3 regions of the Lacrimispora sinapis genome follow, and region 2 is predicted to be linked to each of the others. Evidence: a T-box and tRNA genes for the amino acid it is inferred to sense, from the RefSeq annotation. Region 2 holds a T-box; the other regions hold tRNA genes.
The links. A T-box is a leader RNA that pairs with one kind of tRNA and senses whether it is charged. The one in region 2 lies ahead of leuS (leucine--tRNA ligase), so its partner is inferred to be a tRNA-Leu.
Positions count from the first base shown of each region.

Region 1: it has a tRNA-Leu gene. The T-box ahead of leuS (leucine--tRNA ligase) is inferred to sense a tRNA for this amino acid. The anticodon was not compared.
Region 3: it has a tRNA-Leu gene. The T-box ahead of leuS (leucine--tRNA ligase) is inferred to sense a tRNA for this amino acid. The anticodon was not compared.

Region 1 covers NZ_CP141832.1:673,947-679,010, forward strand. The annotation lists gene VIG27_RS03070 (extracellular solute-binding protein) at 1-323, shown strand, start outside; gene VIG27_RS03075 (S8 family peptidase) at 941-2,617, shown strand; gene VIG27_RS03080 (hypothetical protein) at 2,650-2,832, opposite strand; tRNA gene VIG27_RS03085 (tRNA-Leu) at 3,109-3,188, opposite strand; tRNA gene VIG27_RS03090 (tRNA-Lys) at 3,331-3,403, opposite strand; tRNA gene VIG27_RS03095 (tRNA-Gln) at 3,407-3,478, opposite strand; tRNA gene VIG27_RS03100 (tRNA-His) at 3,518-3,593, opposite strand; tRNA gene VIG27_RS03105 (tRNA-Arg) at 3,626-3,699, opposite strand; tRNA gene VIG27_RS03110 (tRNA-Gly) at 3,703-3,773, opposite strand; tRNA gene VIG27_RS03115 (tRNA-Pro) at 3,817-3,891, opposite strand; gene VIG27_RS03120 (hypothetical protein) at 4,428-5,064, shown strand, end outside.
Region 2 covers NZ_CP141832.1:1,580,022-1,585,085, forward strand. The annotation lists gene VIG27_RS07300 (elongation factor G) at 1-1,860, shown strand, start outside; gene VIG27_RS07305 (CPBP family intramembrane glutamic endopeptidase) at 1,995-2,915, shown strand; T-box leader at 2,978-3,228, shown strand; gene leuS (leucine--tRNA ligase) at 3,316-5,064, shown strand, end outside.
Region 3 covers NZ_CP141832.1:3,061,366-3,066,429, reverse strand. The annotation lists rRNA gene VIG27_RS14415 (23S ribosomal RNA) at 98-2,989, shown strand; tRNA gene VIG27_RS14410 (tRNA-Asn) at 3,082-3,154, shown strand; tRNA gene VIG27_RS14405 (tRNA-Glu) at 3,202-3,273, shown strand; tRNA gene VIG27_RS14400 (tRNA-Thr) at 3,280-3,352, shown strand; tRNA gene VIG27_RS14395 (tRNA-Ile) at 3,390-3,463, shown strand; tRNA gene VIG27_RS14390 (tRNA-Asp) at 3,493-3,566, shown strand; tRNA gene VIG27_RS14385 (tRNA-Val) at 3,632-3,704, shown strand; tRNA gene VIG27_RS14380 (tRNA-Leu) at 3,728-3,813, shown strand; tRNA gene VIG27_RS14375 (tRNA-Arg) at 3,843-3,916, shown strand; gene VIG27_RS14370 (RraA family protein) at 4,289-4,984, shown strand.

The sequences.
Region 1 (5,064 bases), 910 kb from region 2:
CCAGGAGCAAAGATGCCATTGTATCCAAGTGGTATAAAGATCAGTCGGTGGACTGGGCAGACCCGGAGTGGTTCTCCAACTTCTACGATATACGTGCAGAAGGAAAGTTCCGTTACCCGGTAGATTCCTATATTTCACAGGCAGAGGCCGATTACGGACTGAATGTTGAGAAAATGATGATTGAATATGTCTATCAATTAATCAGCTGTTCTCCCGATGAGTTTGACCGTTTCCAGGAGGCAGAGTATAACAACCTTGTAAATGCAGGGCTGCAGAAGATTCTTGACGCGAGAGCAGAACATTATGACAGTATGAAAAAGTGAGGTTTTAAATATTTTATTATAGCAGAGGAATGGGGAAATTTGCAATTCATGAAATGGAGGAAGTGAAATGGAGGAAGCCGGCAGGAGTATGCCTGCCGGCTGAGTATGAAAAAAAGTCTATATAAAAGGTCTTTCCGGCCTGTTTACAGATTTCAATATAAAGGACAATTGTGTTTTTATTTTGATGAAAATGTGAAGAGTTTGTGAAGGCTTAGTTTTTAAAACAAACAGAAATGTTTTAAAAAGACAGAATTATGCGGTAGAAATACCCGTTGATTTTTGGGAAAACCATCTGAGAATGACGTAAAATGGATTATATTGAAAAAATATAAAAAATGGAGTACCGTAGGATTGGGGAAATACGGCACTCCTAAGAAGAGTTATATAAATTATAACGCAAGAAAATGTTTAAGTAAAGTAAAATAAGTGAATTTTTGTTGTTTTGTCAAAAGTTTTTGTTAATAAAGCTTATTTAAGAGTATAAAACATGAATATGCATGTTTGCTTTATATTGCCATTATATTATATTAATTTCTTTAAATCTTCTGCTCATAACAGAAATACAGGTGCATAAACTATACCATATGCTCCATTTGAAACCGGCAGGAGGCAGTTACATGGAAAAGATACTGGACGATGGATATTATGACCTGATCATCAGCAATGCGGTTGTACCAACTTATAATACGGGGGATAACATTACACCGCTGAACGAAATAAATTCTTTGCTGCATTTACGGAAGGATTCCATGGAACCTTGCGATCTGGGAGAATATCCTTATCATATGTTTCCGGCCTTATATACTTTGGAATCGACGATCTGCGGGAATATCCCCCATATGAAAGCAGCTCAGGAAGTGCCGGAGATGGGATTGGGTGGAAGAGGAGTGATTATCGGCATCGTGGATACTGGTATCGACTATCAGCATCCTGCCTTTATGTATAATGACAGCACCACCAGGATCATTTCTATTTGGGATCAGACGAAGTTTGGCGGTACGCCTCCCAGAGGCTTCACCTTTGGCGCAGAATATACCAGGGAGCTTCTTAATTTTGCCCTGATATCCGATGATCCTCTCGCCATGGTTCCTACGGTGGATGAGGTAGGCCATGGAACGGCCATTGCCAGCATCATCGCAGGGCGTCCAAACGAAGAGATCGGCTTTGCTGGTGTGACTCCGGAAGCAGATATGGTAGTAGTAAAGTTAAAAGAAGCAAAACGGAATCTGAAAACATTGTTTTCAGTTCCGGAAGATGCCTTATGTTTTCAGGAATCTGATATCATACTGGGCATACGCTATGTGGTTGGTGTGGCTCAAAGGCTGAACCGTCCGCTGGTCATTTGCCTGGCAGTCGGAAGCAGTCAGGGAGGTCATGATGGAAAGGGACCTTCCAGTATGTATCTGGACTATCTGGTGGAATTACCAAAGACCAGTGTGGTGGTATCTGCGGGAAATGAGGCCAACAGTCGGCGGCATTATTACAACAACACCGAGACAGGACCGTTTTACAACAGCTTCCAGCTCACGGTAGGGACCAATGACCGAAAGTTCTTTATGGAAATCTGGCCATACATACCTTCCAGACTTTTTATTGAGATCACAGCTCCCACGTTTGAATCCTCTCAGGTAATGGACCCCTCCATAAATGGAAGCTGCCAAAAGCTCACCTTTCAAACCGTAAGGACGGAAGTCTGGATCAATAATATATTTTTTGAAGAAGAAACCGGAGAACAGCTGATTTTGCTGCGGTTTCAGAATGCAGCCCCTGGAACCTGGTATTTTCGGATCGGAAGTGTCAGCGATGAACCGTTTTCCTTCCATTGCTGGCTTCCATCCGGCAATTTGATTTCAAACGAAACATTTTTTCCTGACTCCGATCCGAATACGACCATTACCGCCCAGGGCGATGCCACAAACCCTTTGACTGTTGCTGCGTATAATCAGCAAAACGGAGAGATTCTCCCCGAATCAGGCAGGGGCTATACCAGACTGGGGCAGGTAAAACCGGATATCAGCGCACCTGGCTACCGGATTCCCTGTGCCATTCCAGAGAACCGTTACGGGACTATCACCGGAACAGGGGCCGCCGCCGCTCATACTGCGGGAGTTGCTGCCATGGTCATGGAATGGGCTTACAGCAAGGGAAATTATACTGCTGTTACAGGAAACCAGGTCAACCGTCTGCTCGTCAGAGAAGCAAAGCGGACACAGGATGAAACGTTCCCCAATCAAATATGGGGGTATGGAATACTCGATGACGATGAGGTATTCCGGCGGCTGCTGGACCTGTGACGCCAGAGCGGTCTGAGACTTGCGGCAGGCACTTACTTGCTGTGCTTCAGCTCTTTCCGGATTCGTGGTTTGATTCCCCGCCGCTTCATCTCAGCCAGGATGCTGTCGAATTCTCCGGGGGGAGCAGGCGGGGGCTGAATTTCCCTGCTGGCAGATTCCAACTGGTCAAATTCATCAGCCCAATGTTTTTCACATTTTTTTTCTCGATGCTTCAAATTATCACCTCCCAGAAAATTATATAACGATTGTAAAGCCGTACTGTATCAAAAAATACATGAAAATATTTCCATTTTCTATGAAGTACTGCTATTGAGTGTTTGCCCTCCGAACATGCACTGACAGCGAAAGAAATAAGAAAGACCGGCTGGAATCGTTATGAATTTCTTCCTATTTAAATGGAGTGAGGGAGGAAGCTGGTTTTTTAAAAGTAAAAAACACCGGCAATTCTTGTATCTACAAGAAATCCCGGTGTTCTTACCAATTATTGATTATGCGGGTAACAGGACTTGAACCTGCACGGTCTCCCACCAGAACCTAAATCTGGCGCGTCTGCCAATTCCGCCATACCCGCTGACAACAATATAGATAATACCATCGGAAGAAGAAATTGTCAACAATTATGAGGGGAAATCTGATCCGGACAAGATGGGAGAGAAGGCAGGGAATAAAAAAGCGGATTCTATGGTCAGAATCCGCTCCTTCTACAACAAACATGAGACACCGGGGATTCGAACCCCGGACAACTTGATTAAAAGTCAAGTGCTCTACCACCTGAGCTAGTATCCCATACTGGGCTAGTTGGATTTGAACCAACGAATGCAGGAGTCAAAGTCCTGTGCCTTACCGCTTGGCGATAGCCCATGAAAACGTCTTGATAAAAAAAAATTCCCTAAAAGGGAAAGGTGAGTACAGGGATTCGAACCCTGGGCCTCCAGAGCCACAATCTGGCGCGATAACCAACTTCGCCATACCCACCATAATTCCACATCTTTGGTTAATGATGTGAAACGAGCCTGAAGGGATTCGAACCCCCGACCCACGGCTTAGAAGGCCGTTGCTCTATCCAACTGAGCTACAGACTCAAAAGCGGGTGATGGGAATCGAACCCACGTATCTAGCTTGGAAGGCTAGTGTTCTACCATTGAACTACACCCGCAAAGGCAATCGAGAAAAACTTGTCTATCTCAGTTTTATCTCAGTCGGGGTGACAGGATTCGAACCTGCGACCTCCTGGTCCCAAACCAGGCGCTCTAGCCAAGCTGAGCCACACCCCGAAGGTATTTCGCGTCTTTTGTTTCTTTGCTTTTTCGCAACGCAAGAGTTATTATATATGATGGCTATGGTTTTGTCAACAATATTTTAGAAAAAATTTCAAATTCATTTTTTGTCTTGTATTTACGGGATTTTTTTGGATTTTGCCCCTGAAATGGGAGGAGCCGGCAGAAACAAATTCGATGTTCCTGCCGGCTGAGTATGAAAAATAAAAAGTCAATATTAAAAGGGTGGGGTTCCTTTACATTTATTAGTATATCTGGAAAATGTGTCGGAAGTTTGACCAGGCCATAAACATTTCATAAAGATTCGAAAGGAATTATAAGAAATAATTAAAATAATAGGAAGATTTGCTTTTTGTGACCAAAAACCCTGTTTTTTCGTCTTTTTTTCTAAAATGTACAAGCAGAGCCTGGTAAATTTATTAAGAATTCTTTGGGTTTCTTTCAGTTCCTTTAATCCGCTATACATTTGTAGTCCCGCATGGTATAATTCACCTCGTCACCAGAAATGAAATTGTATAAAAGGAGTGATTATTATGAGAAGAAAAAATTTGTTGGCAGTAATTGCTGCAGCTATGACCGTTATGATCGCAGCTACCGCCTGTGGAGCAAAAGATAATACAAAGCAGCAGGAATCATCCAAAGAAGCAGCGGCTACTGCAGCAACAACAGAATCAAAGGCAGAGGCTGAAAAAACGTCTGAAGCAGCATCTGAAAGCGGAGAGACCGAGGAGGCAGAAAGCGAAGAGACAACCGCTTATGTGCAGAAAACAGCCGGTGATGCCGGAAGCATTACCTCTGGTGTATTTACCTCCAAATCCGGTAAATACCAGATTACCCCTCCGTCTGGCTGGAGTGTGGATGAAGACGGAGATGAGAGCAACGCAGCATTTACCTCTCCAAACGGCAAAGACATTTTGGAGGTTACCTATGTGGAAGGGGAAGATGCGGACGGAGCACGTGAGGTTTATCCTGAAAGCATGGAGGAGTACAAAAATCTGGTGAGCCGGGGAGATGATATGGAATTTGTCCGTTACGAGGTAAAGAACGGGGCAAATGGAAGCCAGACATTCCGTTATGCAATCCGTTATACAAATCCAAAGGATGGCATCCGGTATTATACCATTTCCGGTTCTTATGACGCGGCGGCTAAGAAATACATCAGCGCTGCAG
Region 2 (5,064 bases):
TTGCTGGATACTCCCGGGTATTTTGATTTTGTAGGAGAGGTCGAAGAGGCCATCAGTGTCGCGGATGCAGCAGTAATTGTGGTAAATTGCAAGGCAGGGATTGAAGTTGGAACGTATAAGGCATGGGAACTGTGTGAAAAGTACAAGCTGCCGAGACTTTTCTTTGTAACCAATATGGATGACGACCAGGCAAGCTATCGTGAGCTTTTACTGAAGCTGGAAAAAGAATTCGGCAGAAAGATTGCACCCTTCCATCTTCCGATTCGTGAAAATGAAAAATTCGTAGGGTTTGTCAACGTGGTCAAGATGGCAGGGAGACGTTTTACCGTAAACAGCGATTACGAGGAATGTGAGATCCCGGAATACAGCAAAAAAAATCTGGGAATCGCCCGTGAAGCTCTTATGGAGGCGGTGGCAGAGACCAGCGAAGAATATATGGAACGCTATTTTTCAGGAGAAGCATTCACGGCGGAAGAAATTTCTGCTGCGCTGAGAGAGCATGTAATCGAAGGCAATATCGTTCCGGTCATGCTGGGGAGCGGACTGAACGCCCAGGGGGCTAAGATGGTACTCCAGGCCATCGATAAATATTTCCCGTCCCCCGACCATTATGAATGCATTGGCGTGGACATTTCCACAGGAGAACGGTTCACTGCCAAATATAACGATAAAGTTTCTTTATCTGCACGTGTGTTTAAGACCATTGTAGATCCTTTCATTGGCAAATATTCTTTGCTTAAAATCTGTACCGGAACATTAAAACCTGATTCTGTGATCTATAACGTGAACAAAGATGCAGAAGAAAAGGTAGGCAGGCTTTATTTGTTAAGGGGCAAGGACACCCTGGAGGTTCCAGAATTAAGAGCCGGAGATATCGGAGCTGTTTCTAAGCTCAATGTGACTCAGACCGGCGATACCATTGCCCTTCGTTCTGCTCCCATCGTTTATCATAAGCCGGAAATATCCACACCCTATACATATATGAGATACAAAACAAAATCAAAAGGGGATGATGACAAGGTTTCTAATGCCATTGCAAAGCTGATGGAAGAGGACTGGACTTTAAAGGCAGTGAATGATACGGAAAACCGCCAATCTCTTTTATACGGCATTGGAGACCAGCACCTGGAAGTCGTGGTCAGCAAGCTTTTAAACCGCTATAAAGTGGAGATCCAGTTGAGCAAACCCAAATTCGCATTCCGGGAGACCCTTAGGAAGAAAGTAGAAGTTCAGGGAAAATATAAGAAGCAGTCCGGCGGACACGGACAGTACGGGGATGTTAAGATGATCTTTGAGCCTTCCGGTGATTTAGAGACTCCCTATATCTTTGAAGAAAATGTATTTGGAGGAGCGGTACCAAGAAACTATTTTCCGGCAGTTGAAAAAGGAATTGCCGAATGTGTTTTAAAAGGCCCTCTTGCAGCTTATCCTGTGGTTGGATTAAAGGCCACGTTGATAGATGGGTCCTATCATCCGGTTGACTCTTCCGAGCTGGCATTTAAGATGGCAGCCACAATCGCCTTTAAGAAAGGATTTATGGAGGCCAATCCGGTCCTTCTTGAGCCCATCGCTTCCCTAAAGGTAAGAGTCCCTGATAAATTTACCGGTGATGTTATGGGAGATTTGAACCGGCGGAGAGGACGGGTGCTTGGAATGAATTCCGACCATCACGGGAAACAGGTCATTGAGGCAGATATCCCCATGTCAGAGCTTTTCGGTTATAATACGGATCTTCGTTCCATGACAGGAGGAATGGGAACTTTTGAATATGAGTTCAGCCGATATGAAATGGCCCCCGGAGACATCCAGAAAAAAGAAGTGGAGGAGCGGGCATCAAAGGTCGATAAGGCCGTGGTGTAAAAGGAGGGAAAAGATCCGGCAAGGTATCCTGTGATGCCCGGCCGGATCTTTTTTGAAATCCGATGCTGCTGCAGAAGAATTGCGCATTTGCCCGATCTGTGATAAACTGGTACAAACTGGCAGGAGGGAAAGCAATGGCGGAAGACAAAAGGATTATTAGGAAGGCATTTACCAGAGTGGGGATTGGATATGGTACATTTTTAATGATAACCCTGGCTTTGCAGCTTGGGATCGGGACGCTTATAGCAGCGCTGTCTTTTCTTGGTGTTACCATTCCCATGGATAGCGACTGGTATATACTCTTCAGTTCTATGGCTAATTATGTGGTGGGCGGTATAGTTACATATGTGATCATCAGGGAGATGCCTGTGATAAATAAACCCATTACCAGGAGGGCCGGTGGTAAATGGCTGGCTGCAGGTTTTCTGGTCTGCATCAGCGGCTTATACCTTGGGAATATGATCGGACAGGCATTGATGAGCCTGGTGTCCGCTTTACAGGGAAAACCCATGATAAATCCGGTGGAACAGGTTATAAACGGGCTGAGCGGCTGGACGATTTTTCTTACGATGGTAGTGATGGCTCCTATTTGTGAGGAGATTATATTCCGCAAGATTCTTATAGACCGGATCAGACTTTACGGAGATAAAGCGGCTATTGTTGTTTCCGGTTTTATTTTCGGACTGAGCCATGGAAATTTTTATCAGTTCTTTTATGCCTTTTTCCTTGGGATTGTATTTGCATATATTTATATACAGACGGGCAGACTTCGTTATACCATAGCATTTCACATGATGATCAATTTCCTTGGTTCTATCGTAGGGCTGAAGGTTCAAAATGTGCCCTGGCTGCTTGGTGTATACGGCATCTTTATAATGGGCGCAGTGATTGCCGGAATGGTTGTGTTCCTGCAAAACAGAAAGAACCTGGTGTTTCAGGCTGGAGGTCATGAAGCATGGGGAAAGGGAGCATTCAAGGTTCTGTTTTTAAATTTTGGGATGGTGTTCTTTTTTCTGGTATCTGCCGTGACCTTTGTTATTTCGGAGATTTCGTAAAAGCAAGATTTCGTAAAAGCCGGTTGACACATATCTCCAATTATGTTACATTTACAGTTAGCAAAAATACTGTGATTAGGAGTAGTAAGCAGTCTGAAGCATACAGAGAGCCGGCGGTTGGTGTAAGCCGGTTGGGGATGACAGCTGAACTGGCCTAGGAGTAGCGTACGGAAGGAAGTTTATGGCTTCTGTGTAGGTATTGCCGGAGACCTGACCGTTACAGCAGGCGGATATGAAGGTTGTATCCGATTGAGAGCATACGAGCAATGTATGAAATAGAGTGGTACCACGCGGTAAATCCTGCGTCTCTATAGCCGTCCTTTGATGGCTTGAGGCGCTTTTTTATTTTAACCGTGTGAATCTGATCTAAGGGATATCCCTTTTAAAAGGAGGAAATTTTATGGCAGCAGCTTACAACCACAGTGCCATTGAGAAGAAATGGCGTGAGAACTGGGCGAAGAATCCCATCAATGTGAATGATGGAAAGAAACCAAAATATTATTGTCTGGATATGTTCCCATATCCGTCCGGAAGCGGGCTTCATGTAGGACACTGGAGAGGCTATGTAATCTCTGATGTATGGAGCCGGTATCAGATATTAAAAGGCCATTATGTGATTCATCCCATGGGCTGGGATGCCTTTGGTCTTCCGGCTGAGAATTATGCCATCAAGATGGGAGTCCATCCGGCAAAATCCACAGCGGAAAATGTATCCAACATCAAACGGCAGATCAATGAGATCTCCGCTGTCTATGACTGGGATATGGAGGTCAATACAACAGACCCCGAATTTTACAAATGGACGCAGTGGATCTTTGTACAGATGTTTAAAAAAGGACTGGCCTATGAGAAGGAATTCCCCATTAACTGGTGTCCTTCCTGTAAGACCGGACTTGCCAACGAAGAAGTGGTCAACGGCTGCTGCGAACGCTGCGGTACCGCTGTAACAAAGAAAAATTTAAGACAGTGGATGCTGAAAATCACTGCTTATGCGGACCGGCTGTTAAAGGATCTTGACAAGCTTGACTGGCCGGAAAAAGTGAAGAAAATGCAAAGTGACTGGATCGGCAAGTCCTATGGTGCTGAGGTAAATTTTAAAGTAGACGGCAGAGACGAATCCATCACCGTATATACAACCAGACCTGACACTTTACATGGTGCCACCTTTATGGTGCTTGCGCCGGAGCATGAGCTTGCAGCAGCTCTTGCAACGGAGGAGAACAAGGAAGCGGTTGAAGCCTATATTTATGATTCTTCCATGAAATCCAACGTAGACCGTCTTCAGGACAAAGAAAAGACCGGTGTATTTACCGGAAGCTATGCAATAAATCCTTTAAACGGGGCTAAAGTACCGATCTGGCTTTCTGATTACGTGCTGGCCGATTACGGTACCGGAGCCATTATGTGCGTACCTGCCCATGATGACAGAGACTTTGAGTTTGCGAAGAAGTTTCATATTCCGATCATCCAGGTCATTGCAAAAGACGGTAAGGAAATCGAAAACTTAACAGAAGCTTATACCGATGCAAACGGAATTATGATCAATTCCGGCGAGTGGAACGGCATGGAATCCTCGGTACTTAAAAAAGAGGCTCCGGCCATGATTGAAAAAAGAGGGCTGGGCAAAAAGACGGAAAACTTCAAGCTTCGTGACTGGGTGTTCTCCAGACAGCGTTACTGGGGGGAACCAATCCCGATCATTCACTGTCCTCACTGCGGCAATGTTCCGGTGCCGGAAGATCAGCTTCCTCTCAAACTGCCTGAGGTGGAAAGCTATCAGCCCACCGGAACAGGGGAATCCCCGCTTGCCGGCATTGACGAATGGGTGAATACCACCTGCCCTCAGTGCGGCGCTCCTGCAAAGAGAGAGACCAATACCATGCCTCAGTGGGCCGGTTCCTCCTGGTACTTCCTCCGCTATGTAGACAGTCATAATGATAAGGAGTTGGTATCCAGAGAGAAAGCAGAAAAATATCTTCCCGTGGATATGTATATCGGCGGCGTGGAGCATGCGGTGCTTCACCTTCTGTATTCCCGTTTCTACACCAAGTTTTTAAATGATATCGGAGTTTTGGATTTTGATGAACCCTTTGTTAAGCTGTTCAATCAGGGCATGATTACCGGAAAGAACGGAATCAAGATGAGCAAG
Region 3 (5,064 bases), 1.5 Mb from region 2:
TTATCGTGACGTACGATAAACGAACAAACCTAAGACCAGAGATACAACGCTATGTATCTTAGATAAGTAGCCCGCACCCGCAGGTGAACATCGAATTGGTTAAGCTAATAAGAGCGCAGGGTGGATGCCTTGGCACTAAGAGCCGATGAAAGACGTGATAAGCTGCGAAAAGCTTCGGGGAGGAGCAAATATCCTTTGATCCGGAGATGTCTGAATGGGGAAACCCAGCTGAGCAAACCTCAGTTGTCGTATGGTGAATCCATAGCCATACGTCGGGAACCCGGGGAACTGAAACATCTAAGTACCCGGAGGAAAAGAAAGAAAACTCGATTTCCAAAGTAGCGGCGAGCGAAATGGAAGGAGCCTAAACCGTCATGCGTGCATGGCGGGGTTATGGACTGCAGGAAGTGAGACGATTTGTTACCAGAACGGTCCTGGAAAGACCGGCCATAGAAAGTGAAAGCCTTGTATGGGAAAGCAATAGTCAGCGAGCAGGATCCAAAGTACCACGAGACACGAGAAACCTTGTGGGAATTCGGGGGGACCACCCCCCAAGGCTAAATACTCCTTAGTGACCGATAGCGCATAGTACTGTGAAGGAAAGGTGAAAAGGACCCCGGGAGGGGAGTGAAAAAGAACCTGAAACCCTGTGTTTACAAGCTGTGGAACCACGTTAAAGGTGGAACCGCGTACTTTTTGTAGAACGGTCCGGCGAGTTACCGTTACTGGCAAGGTTAAGCACTGAAGGTGTGGAGCCGAAGGGAAACCAAGTCTTAATAGGGCGTTGAGTCAGTAAAGGTAGACCCGAAACCGGGTGATCTACCCATGTCCAGGTTGAAGCTGCCGTAAAAGGCGGTGGAGGACCGAACGCACATCCGTTGAAAAGGGTGGCGATGAGGTGTGGGTAGGGGAGAAATTCCAATCGAACCCGGAGATAGCTGGTTCTCCTCGAAATAGCTTTAGGGCTAGCCTCGTATTAGTCTGCCGGAGGTAGAGCACTGAATTTCCTAGGGGGCGTCAAAGCTTACCAAAGAATATCAAACTCCGAATGCCGGTCAGATGATGTACGGGAGTCAGACTGCACGAGATAAGTTGGGCAGTCAAAAGGGAAAGAGCCCAGACCACCAGCTAAGGTCCCAAAGTGCGTGTTAAGTGGAAAAGGATGTGAGATTTCAGAGACAACTAGGATGTTGGCTTAGAAGCAGCCACCCATTCAAAGAGTGCGTAATAGCTCACTAGTCGAGAGGTCTTGCGCCGAAAATGTCCGGGGCTAAAACACGACACCGAAGCTGTGGAATGTGCATTTATGTACATTGGTAGAGGAGCATTCTTAATGCATCGAAGCATTACCGTAAGGAGATGTGGAGTGTTAAGAAGAGAGAATGCCGGAATGAGTAGCGAGATGGAAGTGAGAATCTTCCAGGCCGAATATCTAAGGTTTCCAGAGTAAAGCTGATCTGCTCTGGGTAAGTCGGGGCCTAAGGCGAGGTCGAAAGACGTAGTCGATGGACAACAGGTTGAAATTCCTGTACCGCATATTATCAGAACTGTGGGGACACAGAACCGAGAGAGAACCCGGGAATGAAAAGACCGGGGCAAGCATTGGACTGGTTAAGCTGGCAAATCCGCTTAACAACAGGAAGGTGTGACGCGTACCGAACAAAAGTAGGGAAGTCTCTGTAGGGGCTGTCAAGAAAAGCCGCTATTGTGTAATATGTGCCCGTACCGTAAACCGACACAGGTGGATGAGGAGAGAATCCTAAGGCCGGCGGGAGAAGCATTGTTAAGGAACTCGGCAAAATGACCCCGTAACTTCGGGATAAGGGGTGCCTGAGAAATCAGGCCGCAGAGAATAGGCTCAAGCAACTGTTTAGCAAAAACACAGGTCTATGCAAAACCGAAAGGTGAGGTATATGGGCTGACGCCTGCCCGGTGCTGGAAGGTTACGAGGAGGGGTTAGCGGAAACGCGAAGCTCTGAATTTAAGCCCCAGTAAACGGCGGCCGTAACTATAACGGTCCTAAGGTAGCGAAATTCCTTGTCGGGTAAGTTCCGACCCGCACGAAAGGCGTAATGATTTGAGCGCTGTCTCAACAATGCACCCGGTGAAATTGAAATACCAGTGAAGATGCTGGTTACCTGCGCCAGGACGGAAAGACCCCATGGAGCTTTACTCTAGTTTGATACTGGGATTCGGTATTGCATGTACAGGATAGGTGGGAGGCAGAGAATCAAGGACGCCAGTCTTTGAGGAGCCGATGTTGGGATACCACCCTTGCGATACTGGGTTTCTAACCTGCAGCCATGACCTGGCTGGGGGACAATGTCAGGCGGGGAGTTTGACTGGGGCGGTCGCCTCCGAAAGAGTATCGGAGGCGCTCAAAGGTTCCCTCAGAATGGACGGAAACCATTCGAAGAGTGCAAAGGCATAAGGGAGCTTGACTGCGACACCGACGGGTGGAGCAGGTAGGAAACTAGGACTTAGTGATCCGGTGGTATAAAGTGGGATTGCCATCGCTCAACGGATAAAAGCTACCCTGGGGATAACAGGCTTATCACTCCCAAGAGTTCACATCGACGGAGTGGTTTGGCACCTCGATGTCGGCTCATCGCATCCTGGGGCTGTAGTAGGTCCCAAGGGTTGGGCTGTTCGCCCATTAAAGCGGTACGCGAGCTGGGTTCAGAACGTCGTGAGACAGTTCGGTCCCTATCCGGCGTGGGCGTAGGATATTTGAGAGGAGCTGTCCTTAGTACGAGAGGACCGGGATGGACTGACCTCTGGTGTATCTGTTGGTGATCAAGACCATGGCAGAGTAGCCAAGTCGGGAAGGGATAAACGCTGAAGGCATCTAAGCGTGAAGCCCCCCTCAAGATGAGATATCCCATCGCAAGAGTAAGACCCCTTGAAGACGACGAGGTAGATAGGGCAGAGGTGGAAGCATGGTAACATGTGTAGCTGACTGTCACTAATAGGTCGAGGGCTTAACCAGGTTGGTTTAGGTAAGAGGAAGAACGGATGAAAGATATAAGACAATGTGTGGTTTTGAGGGTATATGCCTCAGTAATTGCAGCAATGCAATAATCCTCGATAGCTCAGTTGGTAGAGCAAACGGCTGTTAACCGTTGGGTCGTAGGTTCAAGTCCTACTCGGGGAGTTCGTGATACTCAAGCGAAGGCTGTGAGGATAACGAAACAAAAGTACGGCCCCATGGTCAAGCGGTTAAGACATCGCCCTTTCACGGCGGTAACACGAGTTCGAATCTCGTTGGGGTCATTGAATGCCGATGTGGCTCAATTGGCAGAGCAGCTGATTTGTAATCAGCAGGTTATCGGTTCGAGTCCGATCATCGGCTTTCATAGACCAAATATATGTATTAAATTAATATTTTAGGACCTTTAGCTCAGTTGGTTAGAGCAACCGGCTCATAACCGGTCGGTCCCGGGTTCGAGTCCCCGAAGGTCCACTAGCACTGAACTAAATATTTAATGATCTGGCCCGGTGGCTCAGTTGGTTAGAGCGCCGCCCTGTCACGGCGGAGGTCGTGGGTTCGAGTCCCATCCGGGTCGTTCTGTATGAAAGTACAGTTATTTAATACCAGCAGGTAAGCATAATGGCTTACTGTCACATTTATGGGATCTTAGCTCAGCTGGGAGAGCATCTGCCTTACAAGCAGAGGGTCATAGGTTCGAGCCCTATAGGTCCCATTTCCATGAGAAATCATGAGAATGCCGGCGTGGCGGAACTGGCAGACGCACAGGACTTAAAATCCTGCGGGACTTACCTCCCGTACCGGTTCGATTCCGGTCGCCGGCATTTGCCTGATAAGGCAAGTAATCGAATATGTGTGTGTAGCTCAGCTGGATAGAGCACTTGGCTACGGACCAAGGTGTCGGGAGTTCGAATCTTCTCACGCACGTACAGAAAACCTTTATTTTATAAGGGTTTGCAAAAAGAAAGGCTTCCTGTAAAGGAGGCCTTTTTCGTTTGACTAACATTTTTAATTTGATGGTTCACGAAGTAAAAGCATCCTATACAGGGTGCTTTTTTCGTGTTATACTTGATTTTTATTATAGTTAAGCATTTGCCTATATGGAGAAATTAGACAAACTTTTTTATAATGTAAATGTTTGCAGAGGTAAGGGAGTAAGGCAAATGCTTGGATGGAGTTATTGGCTGATTATAAGGTAGAAATAGAATGCTCCTAAAAGCGAACATTAAACGAAACAAACATTAAATGAAACAACACCAGGTGAGAATATAAAATAAACAAAATTTTAAAGGGGAACATATGTTTAATAAATCTGCAGAATTGATAGAACAAAAGTATTTGGAAAGGGCTAGAAATCTTAGCGTTGCACTTTTATGTGATGGGGTAAAAAAAGCAAATATAGATTTACGAAATAACGGATGCATGGAAGCAGCTATTAAACCGGTTGCCCCTGGAATGACTATGGTGGGCACAGCTTTGACTGTACAAACTGGAAATGGTGATAATTTTCCCATACATTTGGCAACTTATAGTGCTCCGTCGGAAGGTTATGTTATGGTGATTGATGGAAAAGGATTTGAGAGCAGAGCATATTGTGGTGATTTAATTATGGGTGCGTGTCAGGCAATCGGTTTTGAGGGAATGGTGGTTGATGGATACACAAGAGACAGAGAGGGAAATATTAAGTTGGGATTTCCAGTCTATAGCAAAGGCTTCATACCGAATTCACCAATTAAAAAGGATGAGGGGAATGTAAACACGGAAATTTTTTGCGGTGGTGTTAAGGTGAATCCGGGTGATCTGGTAGCAGGCGATTCTGATGGCGTATGTGTCATACCCAGAGAGTATATCGGTCAAGTCCTTGATCTGGCGGAAGAGAAACTGGCCTATGAAATAGATCGGAGCCGCACGATTGAGGCTTATAGAGAAGCAAAAAGGAACGGAAAAGAATTGCCTCAGCTCGCACCTCAATGGGTACTTGATATGATCAAATAAAACGTTTTTTTATCAGTACTACTATTATAATAAAAATAAAAGGCATATAGTGTTAAATAATGGCGAAAAAGGAATGATGC